Regions from separate parts of the Streptomyces sp. NBC_01241 genome, predicted to be linked through region 4. Evidence: riboswitches for the same ligand, from Rfam matches in the RefSeq annotation. Region 4 holds a riboswitch; each other region holds the start of a gene.
What was found. Region 4 has a riboswitch for cobalamin ahead of OG306_RS02925 (ABC transporter substrate-binding protein). Riboswitches for the same ligand answer to the same signal wherever they lie in the genome.
Positions count from the first base shown of each region.

Region 1 (3,201 bases), 5.0 Mb from region 4:
ATCCAGGCGAAGCCCTGCACCGAGCCGCTCGCCTCGCGCAGCGCCTCACGGGTCCGCGCGTCCCACACCCCGAGCTGTTTCAGCTCCTCCACCAGATATGCGTTGACCTGGAGGAACTCACCGCTGAGCGTCTCGCGCTTGAAGAGGTTGGAGACCTGCGGCTCGATGCACTCGTACACACCCGCGATCGAGGCGATCGTCGCCGTCGGCGCGATGGCGAGCAGCAGTGAGTTGCGCATCCCGGTCCTCGCGATCCGGGCGCGCAGCGCCTCCCAGCGCTCCGGCCAGTTCAGCTCGGTGTCGTAGTGGTCCGGGTGCAGCACCCCGCGCGCGGCCCGCGTCTCGGACCAGGCGGGCAGCGGGCCGGAACGCTCGGCGAGATCGCAGGACGCCTCGTACGCCGCGAGCATGATCCGCTCGGAGATCTTCGTGGAGAGCGCACGGGCCTCGGGGGAGTCGAACGGCAGCCGCAGCTGGAAGAAGACGTCCTGGAGACCCATCGCACCCAGACCGACCGGGCGCCACTTCGCGTTGGAGCGGCCGGCCTGCTCGGTCGGGTAGAAGTTGATGTCGACGACCCGGTCAAGGAAGGTCACGGCGGTACGGACGGTGGCGTCCAGCCGCTCCCAGTCGATGGAACCGTCGGCGACGAACGCGCCGAGGTTGACCGAACCCAGGTTGCAGACGGCGGTCTCGCCGTCATCGGTGACTTCGAGGATCTCGGTGCACAGATTCGACGAGTGGACGACGCGGCCCGGCTCGGCGGTCTGGTTCGCGGTCCGGTTGGAGGCGTCCTTGAACGTCATCCAGCCCTGGCCCGTCTGCGCCAGGGTCCGCATCATCCGGCCGTACAGCTCGCGGGCCGGCATCGACTTGCGGGCCAGCCCCTGGGCCTCGGCGGCCCGGTACGCGGCGTCGAACGCGTCGCCCCACAGGTCGACCAGCTCGGGGACGTCGGCGGGCGAGAACAGCGACCAGTCGCCGTCCGCGTCGACCCGGCGCATGAACTCGTCCGGGATCCAGTGCGCCAGGTTGAGGTTGTGCGTACGCCGCTGGTCCTCGCCCGTGTTGTCGCGCAGCTCCAGGAACTCCTCGATGTCCGCGTGCCAGGTCTCCAGGTAGACGGCGGCGGCGCCCTTGCGACGGCCGCCCTGGTTGACGGCCGCGACGGACGCGTCGAGCGTCTTCAGGAACGGCACGATGCCGTTGGAGTGCCCGTTGGTGCCACGGATCAGCGAACCGCGGGCGCGGATGCGGGAGTACGAGAGACCGATGCCGCCCGCGTGCTTCGAGAGCCGCGCCACCTGGTGGTAGCGGTCGTAGATCGAGTCGAGCTCGTCGAGCGGGGAGTCCAGCAGGTAGCAGGAGGACATCTGCGGGTGCCGGGTGCCGGAGTTGAACAGGGTCGGCGAGGACGGCAGATAGTCGAGCCGGCTCATCAGCCCGTACAGCGACGCCACTTCGTCCAGGGCGCGCTGCCCCGCTTCTGAACCGAGTGCAGCGTTCTCGGCGAGCCCGGACGCGACCCGCAGCATGAAGTGCTGGGGCGTCTCGATGACCTGGCGGGTGTGCGGGTGGCGCAGCAGATAGCGGCTGTGCAGGGTCCGCAGCCCGAAGTAGCCGAAGCGGTCGTCGGCGCCGGCGGCCAGCGAACGCTCCACCAGCGCGTCGAGGGCGGCCGCGTGCAGCGCGACGAACTCGGCGGTGCGGTCCGCGATCAGGCCCTCGCGGTGTCCGACGGCGATCGAGGCGGAGAAGGAGACGGCGCCCTGACCGGCCGCCTCGTCGGCGATGGCGAGGATCAGGAGCCGGGCGGCGAGCCGGGAGTAGGCGGGGTCCTCGGAGATCAGCCCCGCGGCGGCCTCGGTGGCCAGCGCGCGCAGTTCGGCCTCGTCCGCTCGGGCGCTGCGGCCGCGCAGTGCGGCGGCGGCGACGCGACCGGGGTCGGTGTCGGGCAGATCGACGGTGAGGCCGGTCAGGGTCCGCAGCAGCGCGGTTCCCGGTCCGTCGTGTGCGGTTGCCTCGGACTCGGCCGCTTCGGACACGGCGACTGAAGCCGGATCGGCTGGCGCGATGGTCACGTGGTGCTCTCCCTCGCTCGGCTCGGGGCCGGCGGGGAACGGGGCAGCCGGACAGAGGCGGGCCCGGGTCGGGGCAGCACTCCGCACGGCGTCCACCGGCCCAACCGCGAGGCCCGGACGTCTGGCATCCGGTTCGGTCGAGCCGGATGAACTGTCGGCAGGTCCTCGGACTTACTCGGGGGTGCGCAAAAGCGCACCGAACATACCGTTGCGGGACAGTTCCGGATTCGCACCGGATTCCCCTGCGGCGACAGCGAGCATGAGCATACATGTGGGGGCCGTCCGATGAGGCAGCCCCCACATGTTGTGTCGCGCAACATATCTCGGGACGCGCGTACGGCCCGCCGCCGAGCGCACGGACGGCCCGCCGCGCCCCGCTGGAGGGGGCTTGACGGGCCGTCGTACGGCTGTGGGAGCGGCCGTCAGTGGCCGCCGCCCGGCGCCCCTGCCGTGGCCTGCGGGAGCTCCACCTGGACGCCCTTGTCGCCCGCGTCGGCCGTGTAGTCGGCCGGCGAGGTCTCGTCGACCCCGGCGGGTGCCTTCACGGCGTTCAGGACGAAGGTGAGCACCACCGTCACCACCACGTTCAGCACGAACGCCGTGAGACCGATGTAGCCGATCTCGCCGATGCCCGGGATCTCCTTGGACGACCCGCCGAAGTGCGCCTGGGTCGGGCTGGCGACGCCGTACGCGGCCACCGTCCCGTACACCATGCCGACCGCCCAGCCCGCGAGCAGCGCCCAGCGGTGGAACCAACGGGTGAACAGGCCGCCGACCAGGGCCGGCATTGTCTGGAGGATCCAGATCCCGCCGAGCAGCTGGAAGTTGATTGCGACCGTCTTGTCCATGGTGAGGACGAAGGCGAGCGCGCCGACCTTCACCAGTAGCGACACCAGCTTGGAGACCTTGGTCTCCTGCTCCGGGGTCGCGTCCGGCTTCAGGAAGTCCTTGTAGATGTTGCGGGTGAAGAGGTTCGCCGCGGCGATCGACATGATCGCGGCGGGCACCAGCGCGCCGATGCCGATGGCGGCGAACGCGACACCCGCGAACCAGTCCGGGAACATGGTCTCGAACAACTGCGGGATGGCCAGCTGGCCGTTGTCCACCTTGATTCCGGCGG
Region 1 covers NZ_CP108494.1:5,727,380-5,730,580, forward strand. The annotation lists gene OG306_RS25805 (ribonucleoside-diphosphate reductase subunit alpha) at 1-2,081, opposite strand, end outside; cobalamin riboswitch at 2,221-2,379, opposite strand; gene mctP (monocarboxylate uptake permease MctP) at 2,504-3,201, opposite strand, start outside.
Region 1: linked by a shared signal. The riboswitch ahead of OG306_RS25805 (ribonucleoside-diphosphate reductase subunit alpha) and the one ahead of OG306_RS02925 (ABC transporter substrate-binding protein) in region 4 are both predicted to bind cobalamin.

Region 2 (3,201 bases), 1.1 Mb from region 4:
GCCGGTCTGGCCATCGCGCTCGGCACCTACCTGGGCGGCTGGCGCATCATCCGCACCATGGGCAGTGGCCTCACCGACCTCAAGCCGCCGCAGGGCTTCGCCGCCCAGACCAGTGCGGCCACGGTCATCCTGGCCTCCTCCCACCTCGGCTTCTCCCTCTCCACCACCCAGTCCTGCTCCGGCGCCGTGATGGGCGCGGGCCTCGGCCGCCAGGGCGGCGTGGTCCGCTGGTCCACCGCCACCCGGATGTTCGTCGCCTGGGGTCTGACCCTGCCGGCCGCGGGCCTGGTCGGCGCGGGCGCGGAATTCCTCACCAAGCAGGGCACCTGGGGTGTCGTGGTCGTCGCGGCGCTGCTGGTCGCGGGCTCCGGGGCGATCTGGATGCTGTCGCGCCGCAAGCCGGTCGGCCACGGCGATGTCGCACCGGCGGACGGCGTCGCCGAGCCCGCGGGCGTCGTCACCACGGCCATCGCCGCCGTCAGCCCGCCGCTCACCGCGGCCCAGGCAGCGGCACAGGACCTCAAGACCACCATTCCGGCCCCGGCCGGAACCACCCCGGACCCGGCGCGACCCGCCACCGTCTAGGCCGACCTTCCAGGCCGGTCCGTCCGGGCCCGCCGTCCGGGCCCGCGTCCAGGCCCGCCGTCCAAAGGATTCCGCATGAAAATCGACTGGGCAGCCCTCGGCACCGTCTTCGGCGTCTCCCTCGTCGCCACCGTCGCACTGGTCGGCCTCTTCACCCTGGGCATCGTCGGCCTCTCCAAGCAGCCCGAACCGGCCACGCAGGGCGGCTCCGGCGGCTCACTGCTGCTGGCCCGCGCCGGCGCGTACGTCTGCTTCGCGCTGTGCGCGGCGGCGGTCGCGTACGGGATCTATCTGATCGTCGCCTGAGCCCCGCCCCGCGCACTCCCTCTTCGGGCCGGACACACCTCGTGTGTCCGGCCCGAAGTGCTGCGCCCGGCCCGGTGTGGGCCTCAGCACACTGCGCCGTCGCAGGTCAACGGCAAGTTGACGGGCGTTCGCGGAGCGTGGTGGACTGCCGGAGCCAATTACGGCGACAGCAGAGGAAGCCGGTGCGAATCCGGCGCGGTCCCGCCACTGTCACCGGGGAGCAGTCCCCCACACCGGAAGTCACGGCACGCGCGAGCGGGCTGGAAGGCCGGGGGAACTGCGGATCCGGGAGCCAGGAGACTCTCGTCGCCGGTCACGTCGAACCAGGGCGCGGACCCTGAGTGAGGACATATCGCCATGCCTGGCTGCCGTGCGTCCGTTGCTGTGGCGCTCTCACCGAGAGCCGCCTGTACGAAGCTCCTTCGAGGCGTAACGGCCGGCTGAGCCGTGCGTGCCGACCGCGTCTTCGCGTACGGCGCCACAGCCGGCCTGATCGGCGATCTGCTGCTCGGTGACCCCCGCAGGGGGCATCCGGTCGCCGCCTTCGGGCGGGCCGCGGCGGGCGTCGAGCGCCGGCTGTGGCGCGACCACCGCGGGTGGGGCGCGCTGCACACCCTCGTCTGCGCCGGAGGCGCCGCGGGTGGTGCCGCGCTGCTCGCCCGTGCTGTACGCGACCACCCCGCCGCCTCCGTCGCGTTGACCGCGGCCGCCACCTGGTCCGTCGTCGGCGGTACCTCCCTGGGGCGTGAGGCCCTGACCATCGGTGACGCCCTGGCCGCCGGTGACCTCGACCGCGCCCGCGAGCGGCTGCCGCATCTGTGCGGGCGCGATCCGCACTCCCTCGACGGGCCGCAGATCGCCCGCGCCGTGGTGGAGTCCGTGGCCGAGAACACCTCGGACGCCGTGGTCGGCGCCCTGGTGTGGGGTGCGCTGGCCGGTGTCCCCGGGCTCGTCGGCTTCCGGGCCGCGAACACGCTCGACGCCATGGTCGGCCACAAGTCGCCCCGCCACCGGCGCTACGGCTGGGCCTCGGCGCGCCTCGACGACCTCGCGGGCTGGCCCGGCGCCCGGCTCACCGCCCTGCTCGCCGTGGCCTCCGGGCGGCGGCCACGTGGAGCGGTACGGGCGTGGCGGGCCGACGCGGCCAAGCACCCGAGCCCCAACGCGGGCCCGGTGGAAGCCTCGTTCGCGGGTGCGCTCGGCGTGCGGCTCGGCGGGACGCTCGCGTATGGCGGCCGCGTCGAGCACCGCCCCGTCCTCAACGGGGAGACGGGCCGGGCGGTGGAGACCCAGGACATCGAACGCGCGGTACGGCTGTCGCGCCGGGTGAGCGCGCTGGCCCTCGGCGTGTGCGTGACGGGCCGGTTGGGCGTGGCCCTCGCCGCACGGCGGATCGCGGAACGCCCGATGACAGAACGCTCGGCCGCGGGGACTCCGGTCGCAGTGACGTCGATCGCTGTGACCTCGATCGCTGGAATTTCAATGGCAGCACGTTCGATCGCAGGACGGAGACGGACATGAGCGGCGGACTGCTGGTCGCCGGAACCACCTCGGACGCGGGCAAGAGCGTCGTCACCGCGGGCATCTGCCGCTGGCTCGTACGCCGGGGCGTGAAGGTGGCGCCCTTCAAGGCGCAGAACATGTCGCTGAACTCGTTCGTCACCCGCGAGGGCGCCGAGATCGGCCGCGCCCAGGCCATGCAGGCCCAGGCCGCCCGGGTCGAGCCGACCGCGCTGATGAACCCGGTCCTGCTCAAGCCCGGCGGCGACCGCTCCAGCCAGGTCGTCCTGATGGGCAGAGCCGTGGGCGAGATGAGTGCGCGCGGCTACCACGGGGGCCGGCAGGAAGCGCTTCTCTCCACGGTCGTGGACTGTCTGGAGCAGCTTCGGGGCACGTATGACGCGGTGATCTGCGAGGGCGCGGGCAGTCCGGCCGAGATCAATCTGCGGCGCACGGACATCGTGAACATGGGCATCGCACGGGCGGCGCGCTTCCCGGTGGTGGTCGTCGGCGACATCGACCGCGGCGGCGTCTTCGCCTCGTTCTTCGGTACGACGGCGCTGCTCGACGCCGAGGACCAGTCGCTGATCGCCGGCTACCTCGTCAACAAGTTCCGGGGCGACGTCTCGCTGCTGGAACCGGGCCTGGAGATGCTGCGCGACATCACCGGGCGGCGGACGTACGGGGTGCTGCCCTTCGCCCATGGCCTCGGCATCGACGAGGAGGACGGGCTGCGAGCCTCACTGCGCGGGGCCGTGCGCGAGTCGGCCGTCGCGCCGCCGCACGGCGAGGACGTACTGCGCGTCGCGG
Region 2 covers NZ_CP108494.1:1,893,319-1,896,519, forward strand. The annotation lists gene OG306_RS08170 (inorganic phosphate transporter) at 1-585, shown strand, start outside; gene OG306_RS08175 (hypothetical protein) at 661-891, shown strand; cobalamin riboswitch at 1,065-1,193, shown strand; gene OG306_RS08180 (cobalamin biosynthesis protein) at 1,339-2,412, shown strand; gene OG306_RS08185 (cobyric acid synthase) at 2,409-3,201, shown strand, end outside.
Region 2: linked by a shared signal. The riboswitch ahead of OG306_RS08180 (cobalamin biosynthesis protein) and the one ahead of OG306_RS02925 (ABC transporter substrate-binding protein) in region 4 are both predicted to bind cobalamin.

Region 3 (3,201 bases), 7.3 Mb from region 4:
GACCTTGAGACTCCCCGCCTCCTGCTCCGCCTCCTGAGTGCCTCCGACGCCCTGCACGTGATGGCCGGCAAACCCGGAGACGGTGCCCGCTGGGCGCCCGGATACCCGTCCCCCGGCGAGATGGCCGCGGCCGAGCGCTTCCTCGGCGCCTGCGCGACGACGGGTGATCCCAGCCCCTTCGGTTCGTACGAGATATGCCGGCGCGAGGACGGAGTGGTGATCGGCGGGCTGGGGTTCCATGGCGCCCCGGACGAGAACGGACACGTCACGATCGGCTACGGCCTCGTTCCCTCGGCGCAGGGAATGGGTTACGCCTCCGAGGCGCTGCGCGCGCTGCTGCTGTTCGCCCGCGATCAAGGGGTGAGCTGCGTGCACGGTGACACCGACCTGGACAACCTCGCGTCCCAGCACGTCATGACAGCCATCGGCATGCGCCTGGTGAAGGAGGACGCGCAGCTGAAGCACTACCGGATCGACTGGGGACAGCGGGCCGGGGAGCAGTGAGTCCGTGCCCGTCGGTCCCTCCTGGCGCGGCTGCGCGGGGCAGGACGGCGGAACCCGCCGGGGAGGCTCCCGGCGGGTTCCGATGTCTTCTGGTGCTGCGTGGTGCGTGAAGCGTGCTGCGTGGTGCGTGGTGCGTGGTGCGTCGGTCAACCGGCTGCCGTGGCCGCACGGTTCGCCGTGCCGTTGCCGGTCCTGATGGTGTCGGTCCTCGGTACGAGGAGCCGTTCCGTCAGGTGGCCGAAGACGAGACCGAAGGTGATCCAGAGGGTGGCCTGTACGGCGAGGGTGGCGAGGCGGAACTCCCACAGCAGGGCGGCCGGGAAGTCCCTTCCGACCTCATTGAACGAGGGCAGGAACGCGTAGGCGAGTCCGATCACGACGACGTAGGCGGCGGACGCGGCGATCGTCGCGTTCCAGTTGCCCAGGCGGGAAGCCAGCCGCCTGCCGAGGATGACGGCGGCGACGGCCAGCAGCACGCTGAGGGCGACCATCAGGAAGAACAGGGTGGTGCGTCGGCCGATGGTGTCGGGGTTGCCGACGGCCGGCGGGTTGGCCGGGTACTTCAGGAACGGCACGACGTACACCGTCAGCAGGGCCGCACCCGCGATCAGGGCGGCCGTGGCCCGTGGGCCGAATCTGCCGATCCGGCCGAGAGCGAAACAGAAGACGAGGGCGGCGACGCCGCCGATCGCCACACCGAAGACGAGCACACCGGTGGCAAGGCCGGCGGTGGACTGCATCGTGCGGCTGACGAGTTCCCCGCCGCCGCCGTGATCATGACTGTGCGTCTCTTCGAGAGCGATGGCCGCGTCCACCCGGGACTCGCCGAGGAAGTAGGCGACGACCAGAGCGAGCGCGCCCGCGGCAAGGCCGGCCAGCATGCCGCGCACGAGCAGGGCTCTGACAGATATGGAGTTCATGAGGATTCCCCTGGATCGGACGGTACGTCAGTGGCAGGGAAAACCGAGGAGGTGGCGACCGTCGTGGACCCACTCATGGACACCTTCGCCGGAGATGACCGCGGTGGCGCCCTGCTCGGCGCCGACGAAGTAGAGCAGTACGAGCATGATGATGCCGAAGAAGACCGCCCAAGGGGCAATGGCCTTCAGGGAGATGGGGGTGATCGCCGGTACGGCGGTGGCGGGGGCAGCACTCTGTGCCATGGCAGAACCTCCTGAGGGAACACGCGTCCCGATCGTGGTGCCTGAGACGAAGGTGCTGGGTCTGACTTCCCGTACAGGTACGGGTTCACAGTGGCGCGACCGTGCCGGATTCTCACCGGACTTCCGTCACACCTTCGTCGTGTTCGTCGGACGATACCTCCTGGAAGCGGACGCGGCCATGGCGCCGTCGGCGGGGCCGGAACGCCCGGATGCCATGGTGTGCGCACACGAGGGGCCATGGTTCGAGGAGTTGATCCGCTCATGACGGTACAGGTGATGTTGATCTCACCGGCGTTCAACGCCGCGCTGCGCGAGGCCCGTTTCGACGGCGACGCTCCGCTCGACGCGGCCGGGGTCCTGCAGGCCCGGGCCGCGGCGGCTGCGGTGCCCGAGGCCGACCGGTGCGTGCGCGGGCCGTCCGAGCGGTGCGCCGGGACGGCCGACGCGTTGGGGTTGCGCGCCGAGCCCGAACTCGCTCTGCGCGGCTGGGACATGGGCCGGTGGAGCGGACAGCGGCTAGCAACAGTATGCGGGAGTGAGCCCGACGCGGTGGCGGCCTGGATGACCGATCCTTCGGCGGCTCCGCACGGCGGCGAATCGTTGCTGGAGTTCTGCGCCAGGATCGGCCGCCTGCTGGACTCCCTTGAGTCCCGGGACGGCAACAGGGGCGGCCGAGTGCTGGGGGTCGTCGAGCCCGCGGTGGTGCGGGCGGTGATCGTACGGGCACTCGCTCTGCCGGCGGAGGCCTTCTGGCGGCTGGATGTCGCCCCGCTGACGCTGACCGGTCTCAGCGGCCGGTCCGGACGGTGGAACCTGCGCTGCGGTCAGCCGCTGTCCCCGGCTCCGGGTACCGGGCCTTCTCGGTCCGCCGCCATGCCGTGGCCCAACTGAGGGGCCAGGGACCGCGGTCAGCACCTGGTCCGGTGGTGCAGCTGGTTCGCCCGGTCCACCGACAGACGCGTCGTAAGAGGGAACCCGGTGGGAATCCGGGACTGCCCCACAGCGGTGAGTGGGAACGACAGCCGTCATCGAGCACTGGATCCGACACGGGCTCCGGGAAGCGAGGTTGCGGCACGGAGCCGGCTGGGTCGCGCCCTGTCGGGTGCCGCCCAAGGAGGTCAGGCCGCATCCACCGGAGGGTGGCATCCGGCGGGCCGCCCTGCACGCCGGTTCCGCGTCACCCTGCGGACCGACCGCCGGGTCACGGCACTCCGTCGGCCTCTGTTTCGCGGGCTCGGCCCCTCGTGCCCCCGCCGCCTCACCGCTGTTCGCCCGGGACGGGGCGACCCTATGCGTCGCGGTATGCCTCCAGCAGGCGCAGCCAGATCTCGCTGATCGTCGGGTAGGCGGGGACGGCGTGCCACAGCCGGCCGATGGGGACCTCGCCCGCCACCGCGACCGTCGCCGAGTGCAGCAGCTCACCGATGCCCGGCCCGACGAAGGTGACACCGAGCAGGACCTCCCGGTCGAGGTCCACGATCATGCGGGCGCGCCCGCGGTAGCCGTCCGCGTACAGGCCCGCGCCCGCCACCGC
Region 3 covers NZ_CP108494.1:8,119,473-8,122,673, reverse strand. The annotation lists gene OG306_RS36885 (GNAT family N-acetyltransferase) at 1-504, shown strand, start outside; gene OG306_RS36880 (CbtA family protein) at 651-1,424, opposite strand; gene OG306_RS36875 (CbtB domain-containing protein) at 1,452-1,667, opposite strand; adenosylcobalamin (AdoCbl) riboswitch at 1,671-1,819, opposite strand; gene OG306_RS36870 (histidine phosphatase family protein) at 1,929-2,558, shown strand; cobalamin riboswitch at 2,593-2,784, shown strand; gene OG306_RS36865 (dihydrolipoyl dehydrogenase family protein) at 2,956-3,201, opposite strand, start outside.
Region 3: linked by a shared signal. The riboswitch ahead of OG306_RS36875 (CbtB domain-containing protein) and the one ahead of OG306_RS02925 (ABC transporter substrate-binding protein) in region 4 are both predicted to bind cobalamin.

Region 4 (3,201 bases):
TCCGACGAAGCCGACGGCGCCCGCCGAGCTCACGAGCGCGGCGGTCAGCAGCGCGGTCGTGCAGAGCAGCACGATCCGGGTGCGGGCGACCTGGACGCCGAGCGCGGCGGCGGCGTCCACGCCGAACGCGAAGGCGTCGAGCGTACGGGCGTGTCCGAGGCAGACCAGCAGCGTCAGGACGAGAACGGCTGAGCAGACCCACACATCGGTCCAGCCGACCCCGCTGAGCGAGCCGAGCAGCCAGAACAGCACCCCGCGGGTCTGCTCGGCGTCGGCGGAGGTCATCACCACGAAGGAGGTGAGCGCGGAGAACAGCTGCATGGCGGCCACACCGGAGAGAACGACCCGGTCGGTCGTGCCGCCCAGGGTGTGGCTCAGCAGCAGAACGAGGGCGAACGAGCACAGTGCGCCGATGAACGCGCCGGCCGAGAGCGACACCGCTCCCCCACCGACCCCGAGGACGACGACCACGACCGCGCCGGTCGACGCACCGGAGGAGACGCCGAGGACGAACGGGTCGGCGAGCGGGTTGCGGAGCAGGGACTGCATGACGGTGCCGCACACCGCGAGCCCGGCGCCGCACACCGCCGCGAGCAGGGTGCGCGGCATGCGCAGGTTCCAGATGATGCCGTCCCGGATCGGGGTGAGCCGCGTCCGGCCCCAGCCGAGGTGGGCGGCCACCGTGGACCAGACGTCGGCGACGGAGATTCGGGCGGGGCCGACGGTGACGGCGACTGCGACGGACAGCACGAGCAGCGCGACGCCGCAGGCCCACAGGATCCCGCCGCGCAGCTTCCATACACCGTCCTCGCCACGCAGCTTCCGTACACCGTCCCCGCCCCGCGCGGTCGGTTCGCAGGCGCGCCGTGCGTCCGCCGCCGTGGTCCGCCCGGTGTCCGTCACCCCGCGAGCCCGAACGTGCGCAGCCCGGCGGCGACGCGTTCCACGCCCTCGACCGTCCGGATGGACGGGTTCATGGCCTGGCCGCTCAGCAGGATGTACCGCTTGTGCCTGACGGCGTCCATGTTCTTCGTGACGGGGTTGGACTCCAGGAATTCGATCTTCTTCGTGGCGCTCTCGGCGGTCTGTGCCTTGCGGGTCAGGTCGCCGATGACCAGGACGTCGGGGTTGCGGTCGGCAACGGTCTCCCAGCTGATCTGCGGCCATTCCTCGTGTGTGTCGTCGAAGACGTTCTTCGCGCCGAGTTCCCCGGTGATGATCCCGGGTGCTCCGCAACAGCCGGCCAGGTACGGGGCCTTGGAGTCGGAGAACCAGTAAAGGAGGGTGGCACCGGAGGCGTCGATGGACCCGGTCGCCTTCTGTACCCGGGCCCGCAGCCGCGCCACGAGCGTGTCGCCGCGCTCCTGCACGCCGAACACCCTTGCCAGGTCGCGCACTTCGCCGTAGACGCTGTCCATGGTCAGTGGCTCGGTACGGGCTCCGTCGCCGCCGCCGCTGTTGTCCTTGCCGGTGCAGTCGGCGGGCGAGACGTAGGTGGGGACGCCGAGTTCCTCGAACTGTTCGCGGGGGGCGACGCCGCCCTTGGCGAGGGTCGACTCGAACGACGCGCTGATGAAGTCGGGCTCCTGGTCGAGGACCTTCTCCGACGAGGGCCGGTTGTCGGCGATCCTGGGGACCTTGGCATTGGCCTTCTCCAGGCCCTTCATCACCGGGTCGGTCCAGGTCGCGGTGGCGGCCAGCCGGTCGGCGAGGCCGAGCGACAGCAGGATCTCCGTCGACCCCTGGTCGACGGAGACGGCGCGGCGCGGCGCGGATTCGACGGTGACGGTGCGTCCGCAGTTCTTCAGCGTCACGGGATATCCGTCGGCGGAGCCGGACTTCGCGGCGGAGTCGCTCGTTCCGCCGCCGCAGGCGGTCAGCAGGACGAGTCCCGTCGTGAGCAGGGCGATGGTGCGGACGGGGCTGGATATGGACGGCACGGAGTCCCTCTGCGTCTCTGGGCCCATGCGCGGAGCCCGTTGTACGGAGTTCTGCGCCCGGTACCGGGCGCAGCCGCCAGCAGGTCTTCGGACTCGGGTTCTGTCGGACGGGACGCCTTCCCAGGACACCCGAGGGTGGTTCCCAGTGGCCGTGGCCCCGCCCGTCCCCCTCACCGCTGCGCGTCAGTTCCGGATTCTCACCGGATTCCCTGACTCCTACGTGGAGTTCGACTGGCCCAGGCAAGCTATCACGCGCGTCTGCGCAGTTCATGGGCGGTGTGGCCGGTGGTACGCCGGGCTGTGCTGCCCGTCGCACCACCTGCCTGATGCCTACGGACGCTGTAGAGCGATCACGGCGTTGTGTCCGCCGAAGCCGAAGGAGTGGCTGACGGCGCGCCGGACGGGCAGCCGCAGCGGTTCTTCGGTGACGCAGTTGATGTCGAACTCGGGTGCCGGGGCGTCCAGGTTGGCGATCGGCGGTACGACTCCGCGCTGGAGCGTGAGGACGGTCAGTCCGGCCTCGATCGCTCCGGCCGCCCCCATGCAGTGCCCCAGTACGCCCTTCGGGGCGGTGACGGGCGGCCGGTGCGGGTAGACCCGGCCGATGAGGGCGGCCTCAGTGGCGTCGTTGATGGACGTCGCCGTGCCGTGCGCGTTGACGTGCTCGACGTCCTCGGCCGCCCAGCCCGCGTCGCGCAGCGCGGCCTCGACCGCCGCCTGGGCGACCGCGCCGGACGGGTGCGGGCTGGTGGGGTGGTGGGCGTCGGTGGTGGCGCCGGTGCCCGCGAGCAGCGCCCGGGCTCCGGCGCCCCGGGCCGCGGCGTCGGCCGCCCGTTCCAGCACCATGACGGCGGCGCCCTCGCCCATGACCAGCCCGGCACGGTCCGCCGAGAAGGGCCGGCACCGCCTGGCCGGGTCGCCGTGCGCCCGGGCCGCGGCTCCGGACCGGGCGAACCCCGCCATGGCGGCCGGGTAGACGATCGACTCGGTGGCTCCGGCGATCGCGATGTCGCACTGCCCGGTGACCAGGAGATCGCGGGCGACGGACAGGGCGGTGACACCGGACGAACACGCGGTGCAGGGTGCCATGCTGGGACCGGTGGCCCGCAACTGGATCGCGATCTCGGCCGCCGGCATGTTCGGAATGGTGAGCAGGATGCCCGACGGCGAGACGGCGTCCGGTCCGTGCCGGTCGAGTACGACGGCCTGCTCGGTCAGCGAGGCGGAGCCCCCGCTGCTGGTGCCGACGACCACCGCGACC
Region 4 covers NZ_CP108494.1:776,645-779,845, forward strand. The annotation lists gene OG306_RS02920 (FecCD family ABC transporter permease) at 1-819, opposite strand, end outside; gene OG306_RS02925 (ABC transporter substrate-binding protein) at 900-1,940, opposite strand; cobalamin riboswitch at 2,002-2,191, opposite strand; gene OG306_RS02930 (beta-ketoacyl-[acyl-carrier-protein] synthase family protein) at 2,271-3,201, opposite strand, start outside.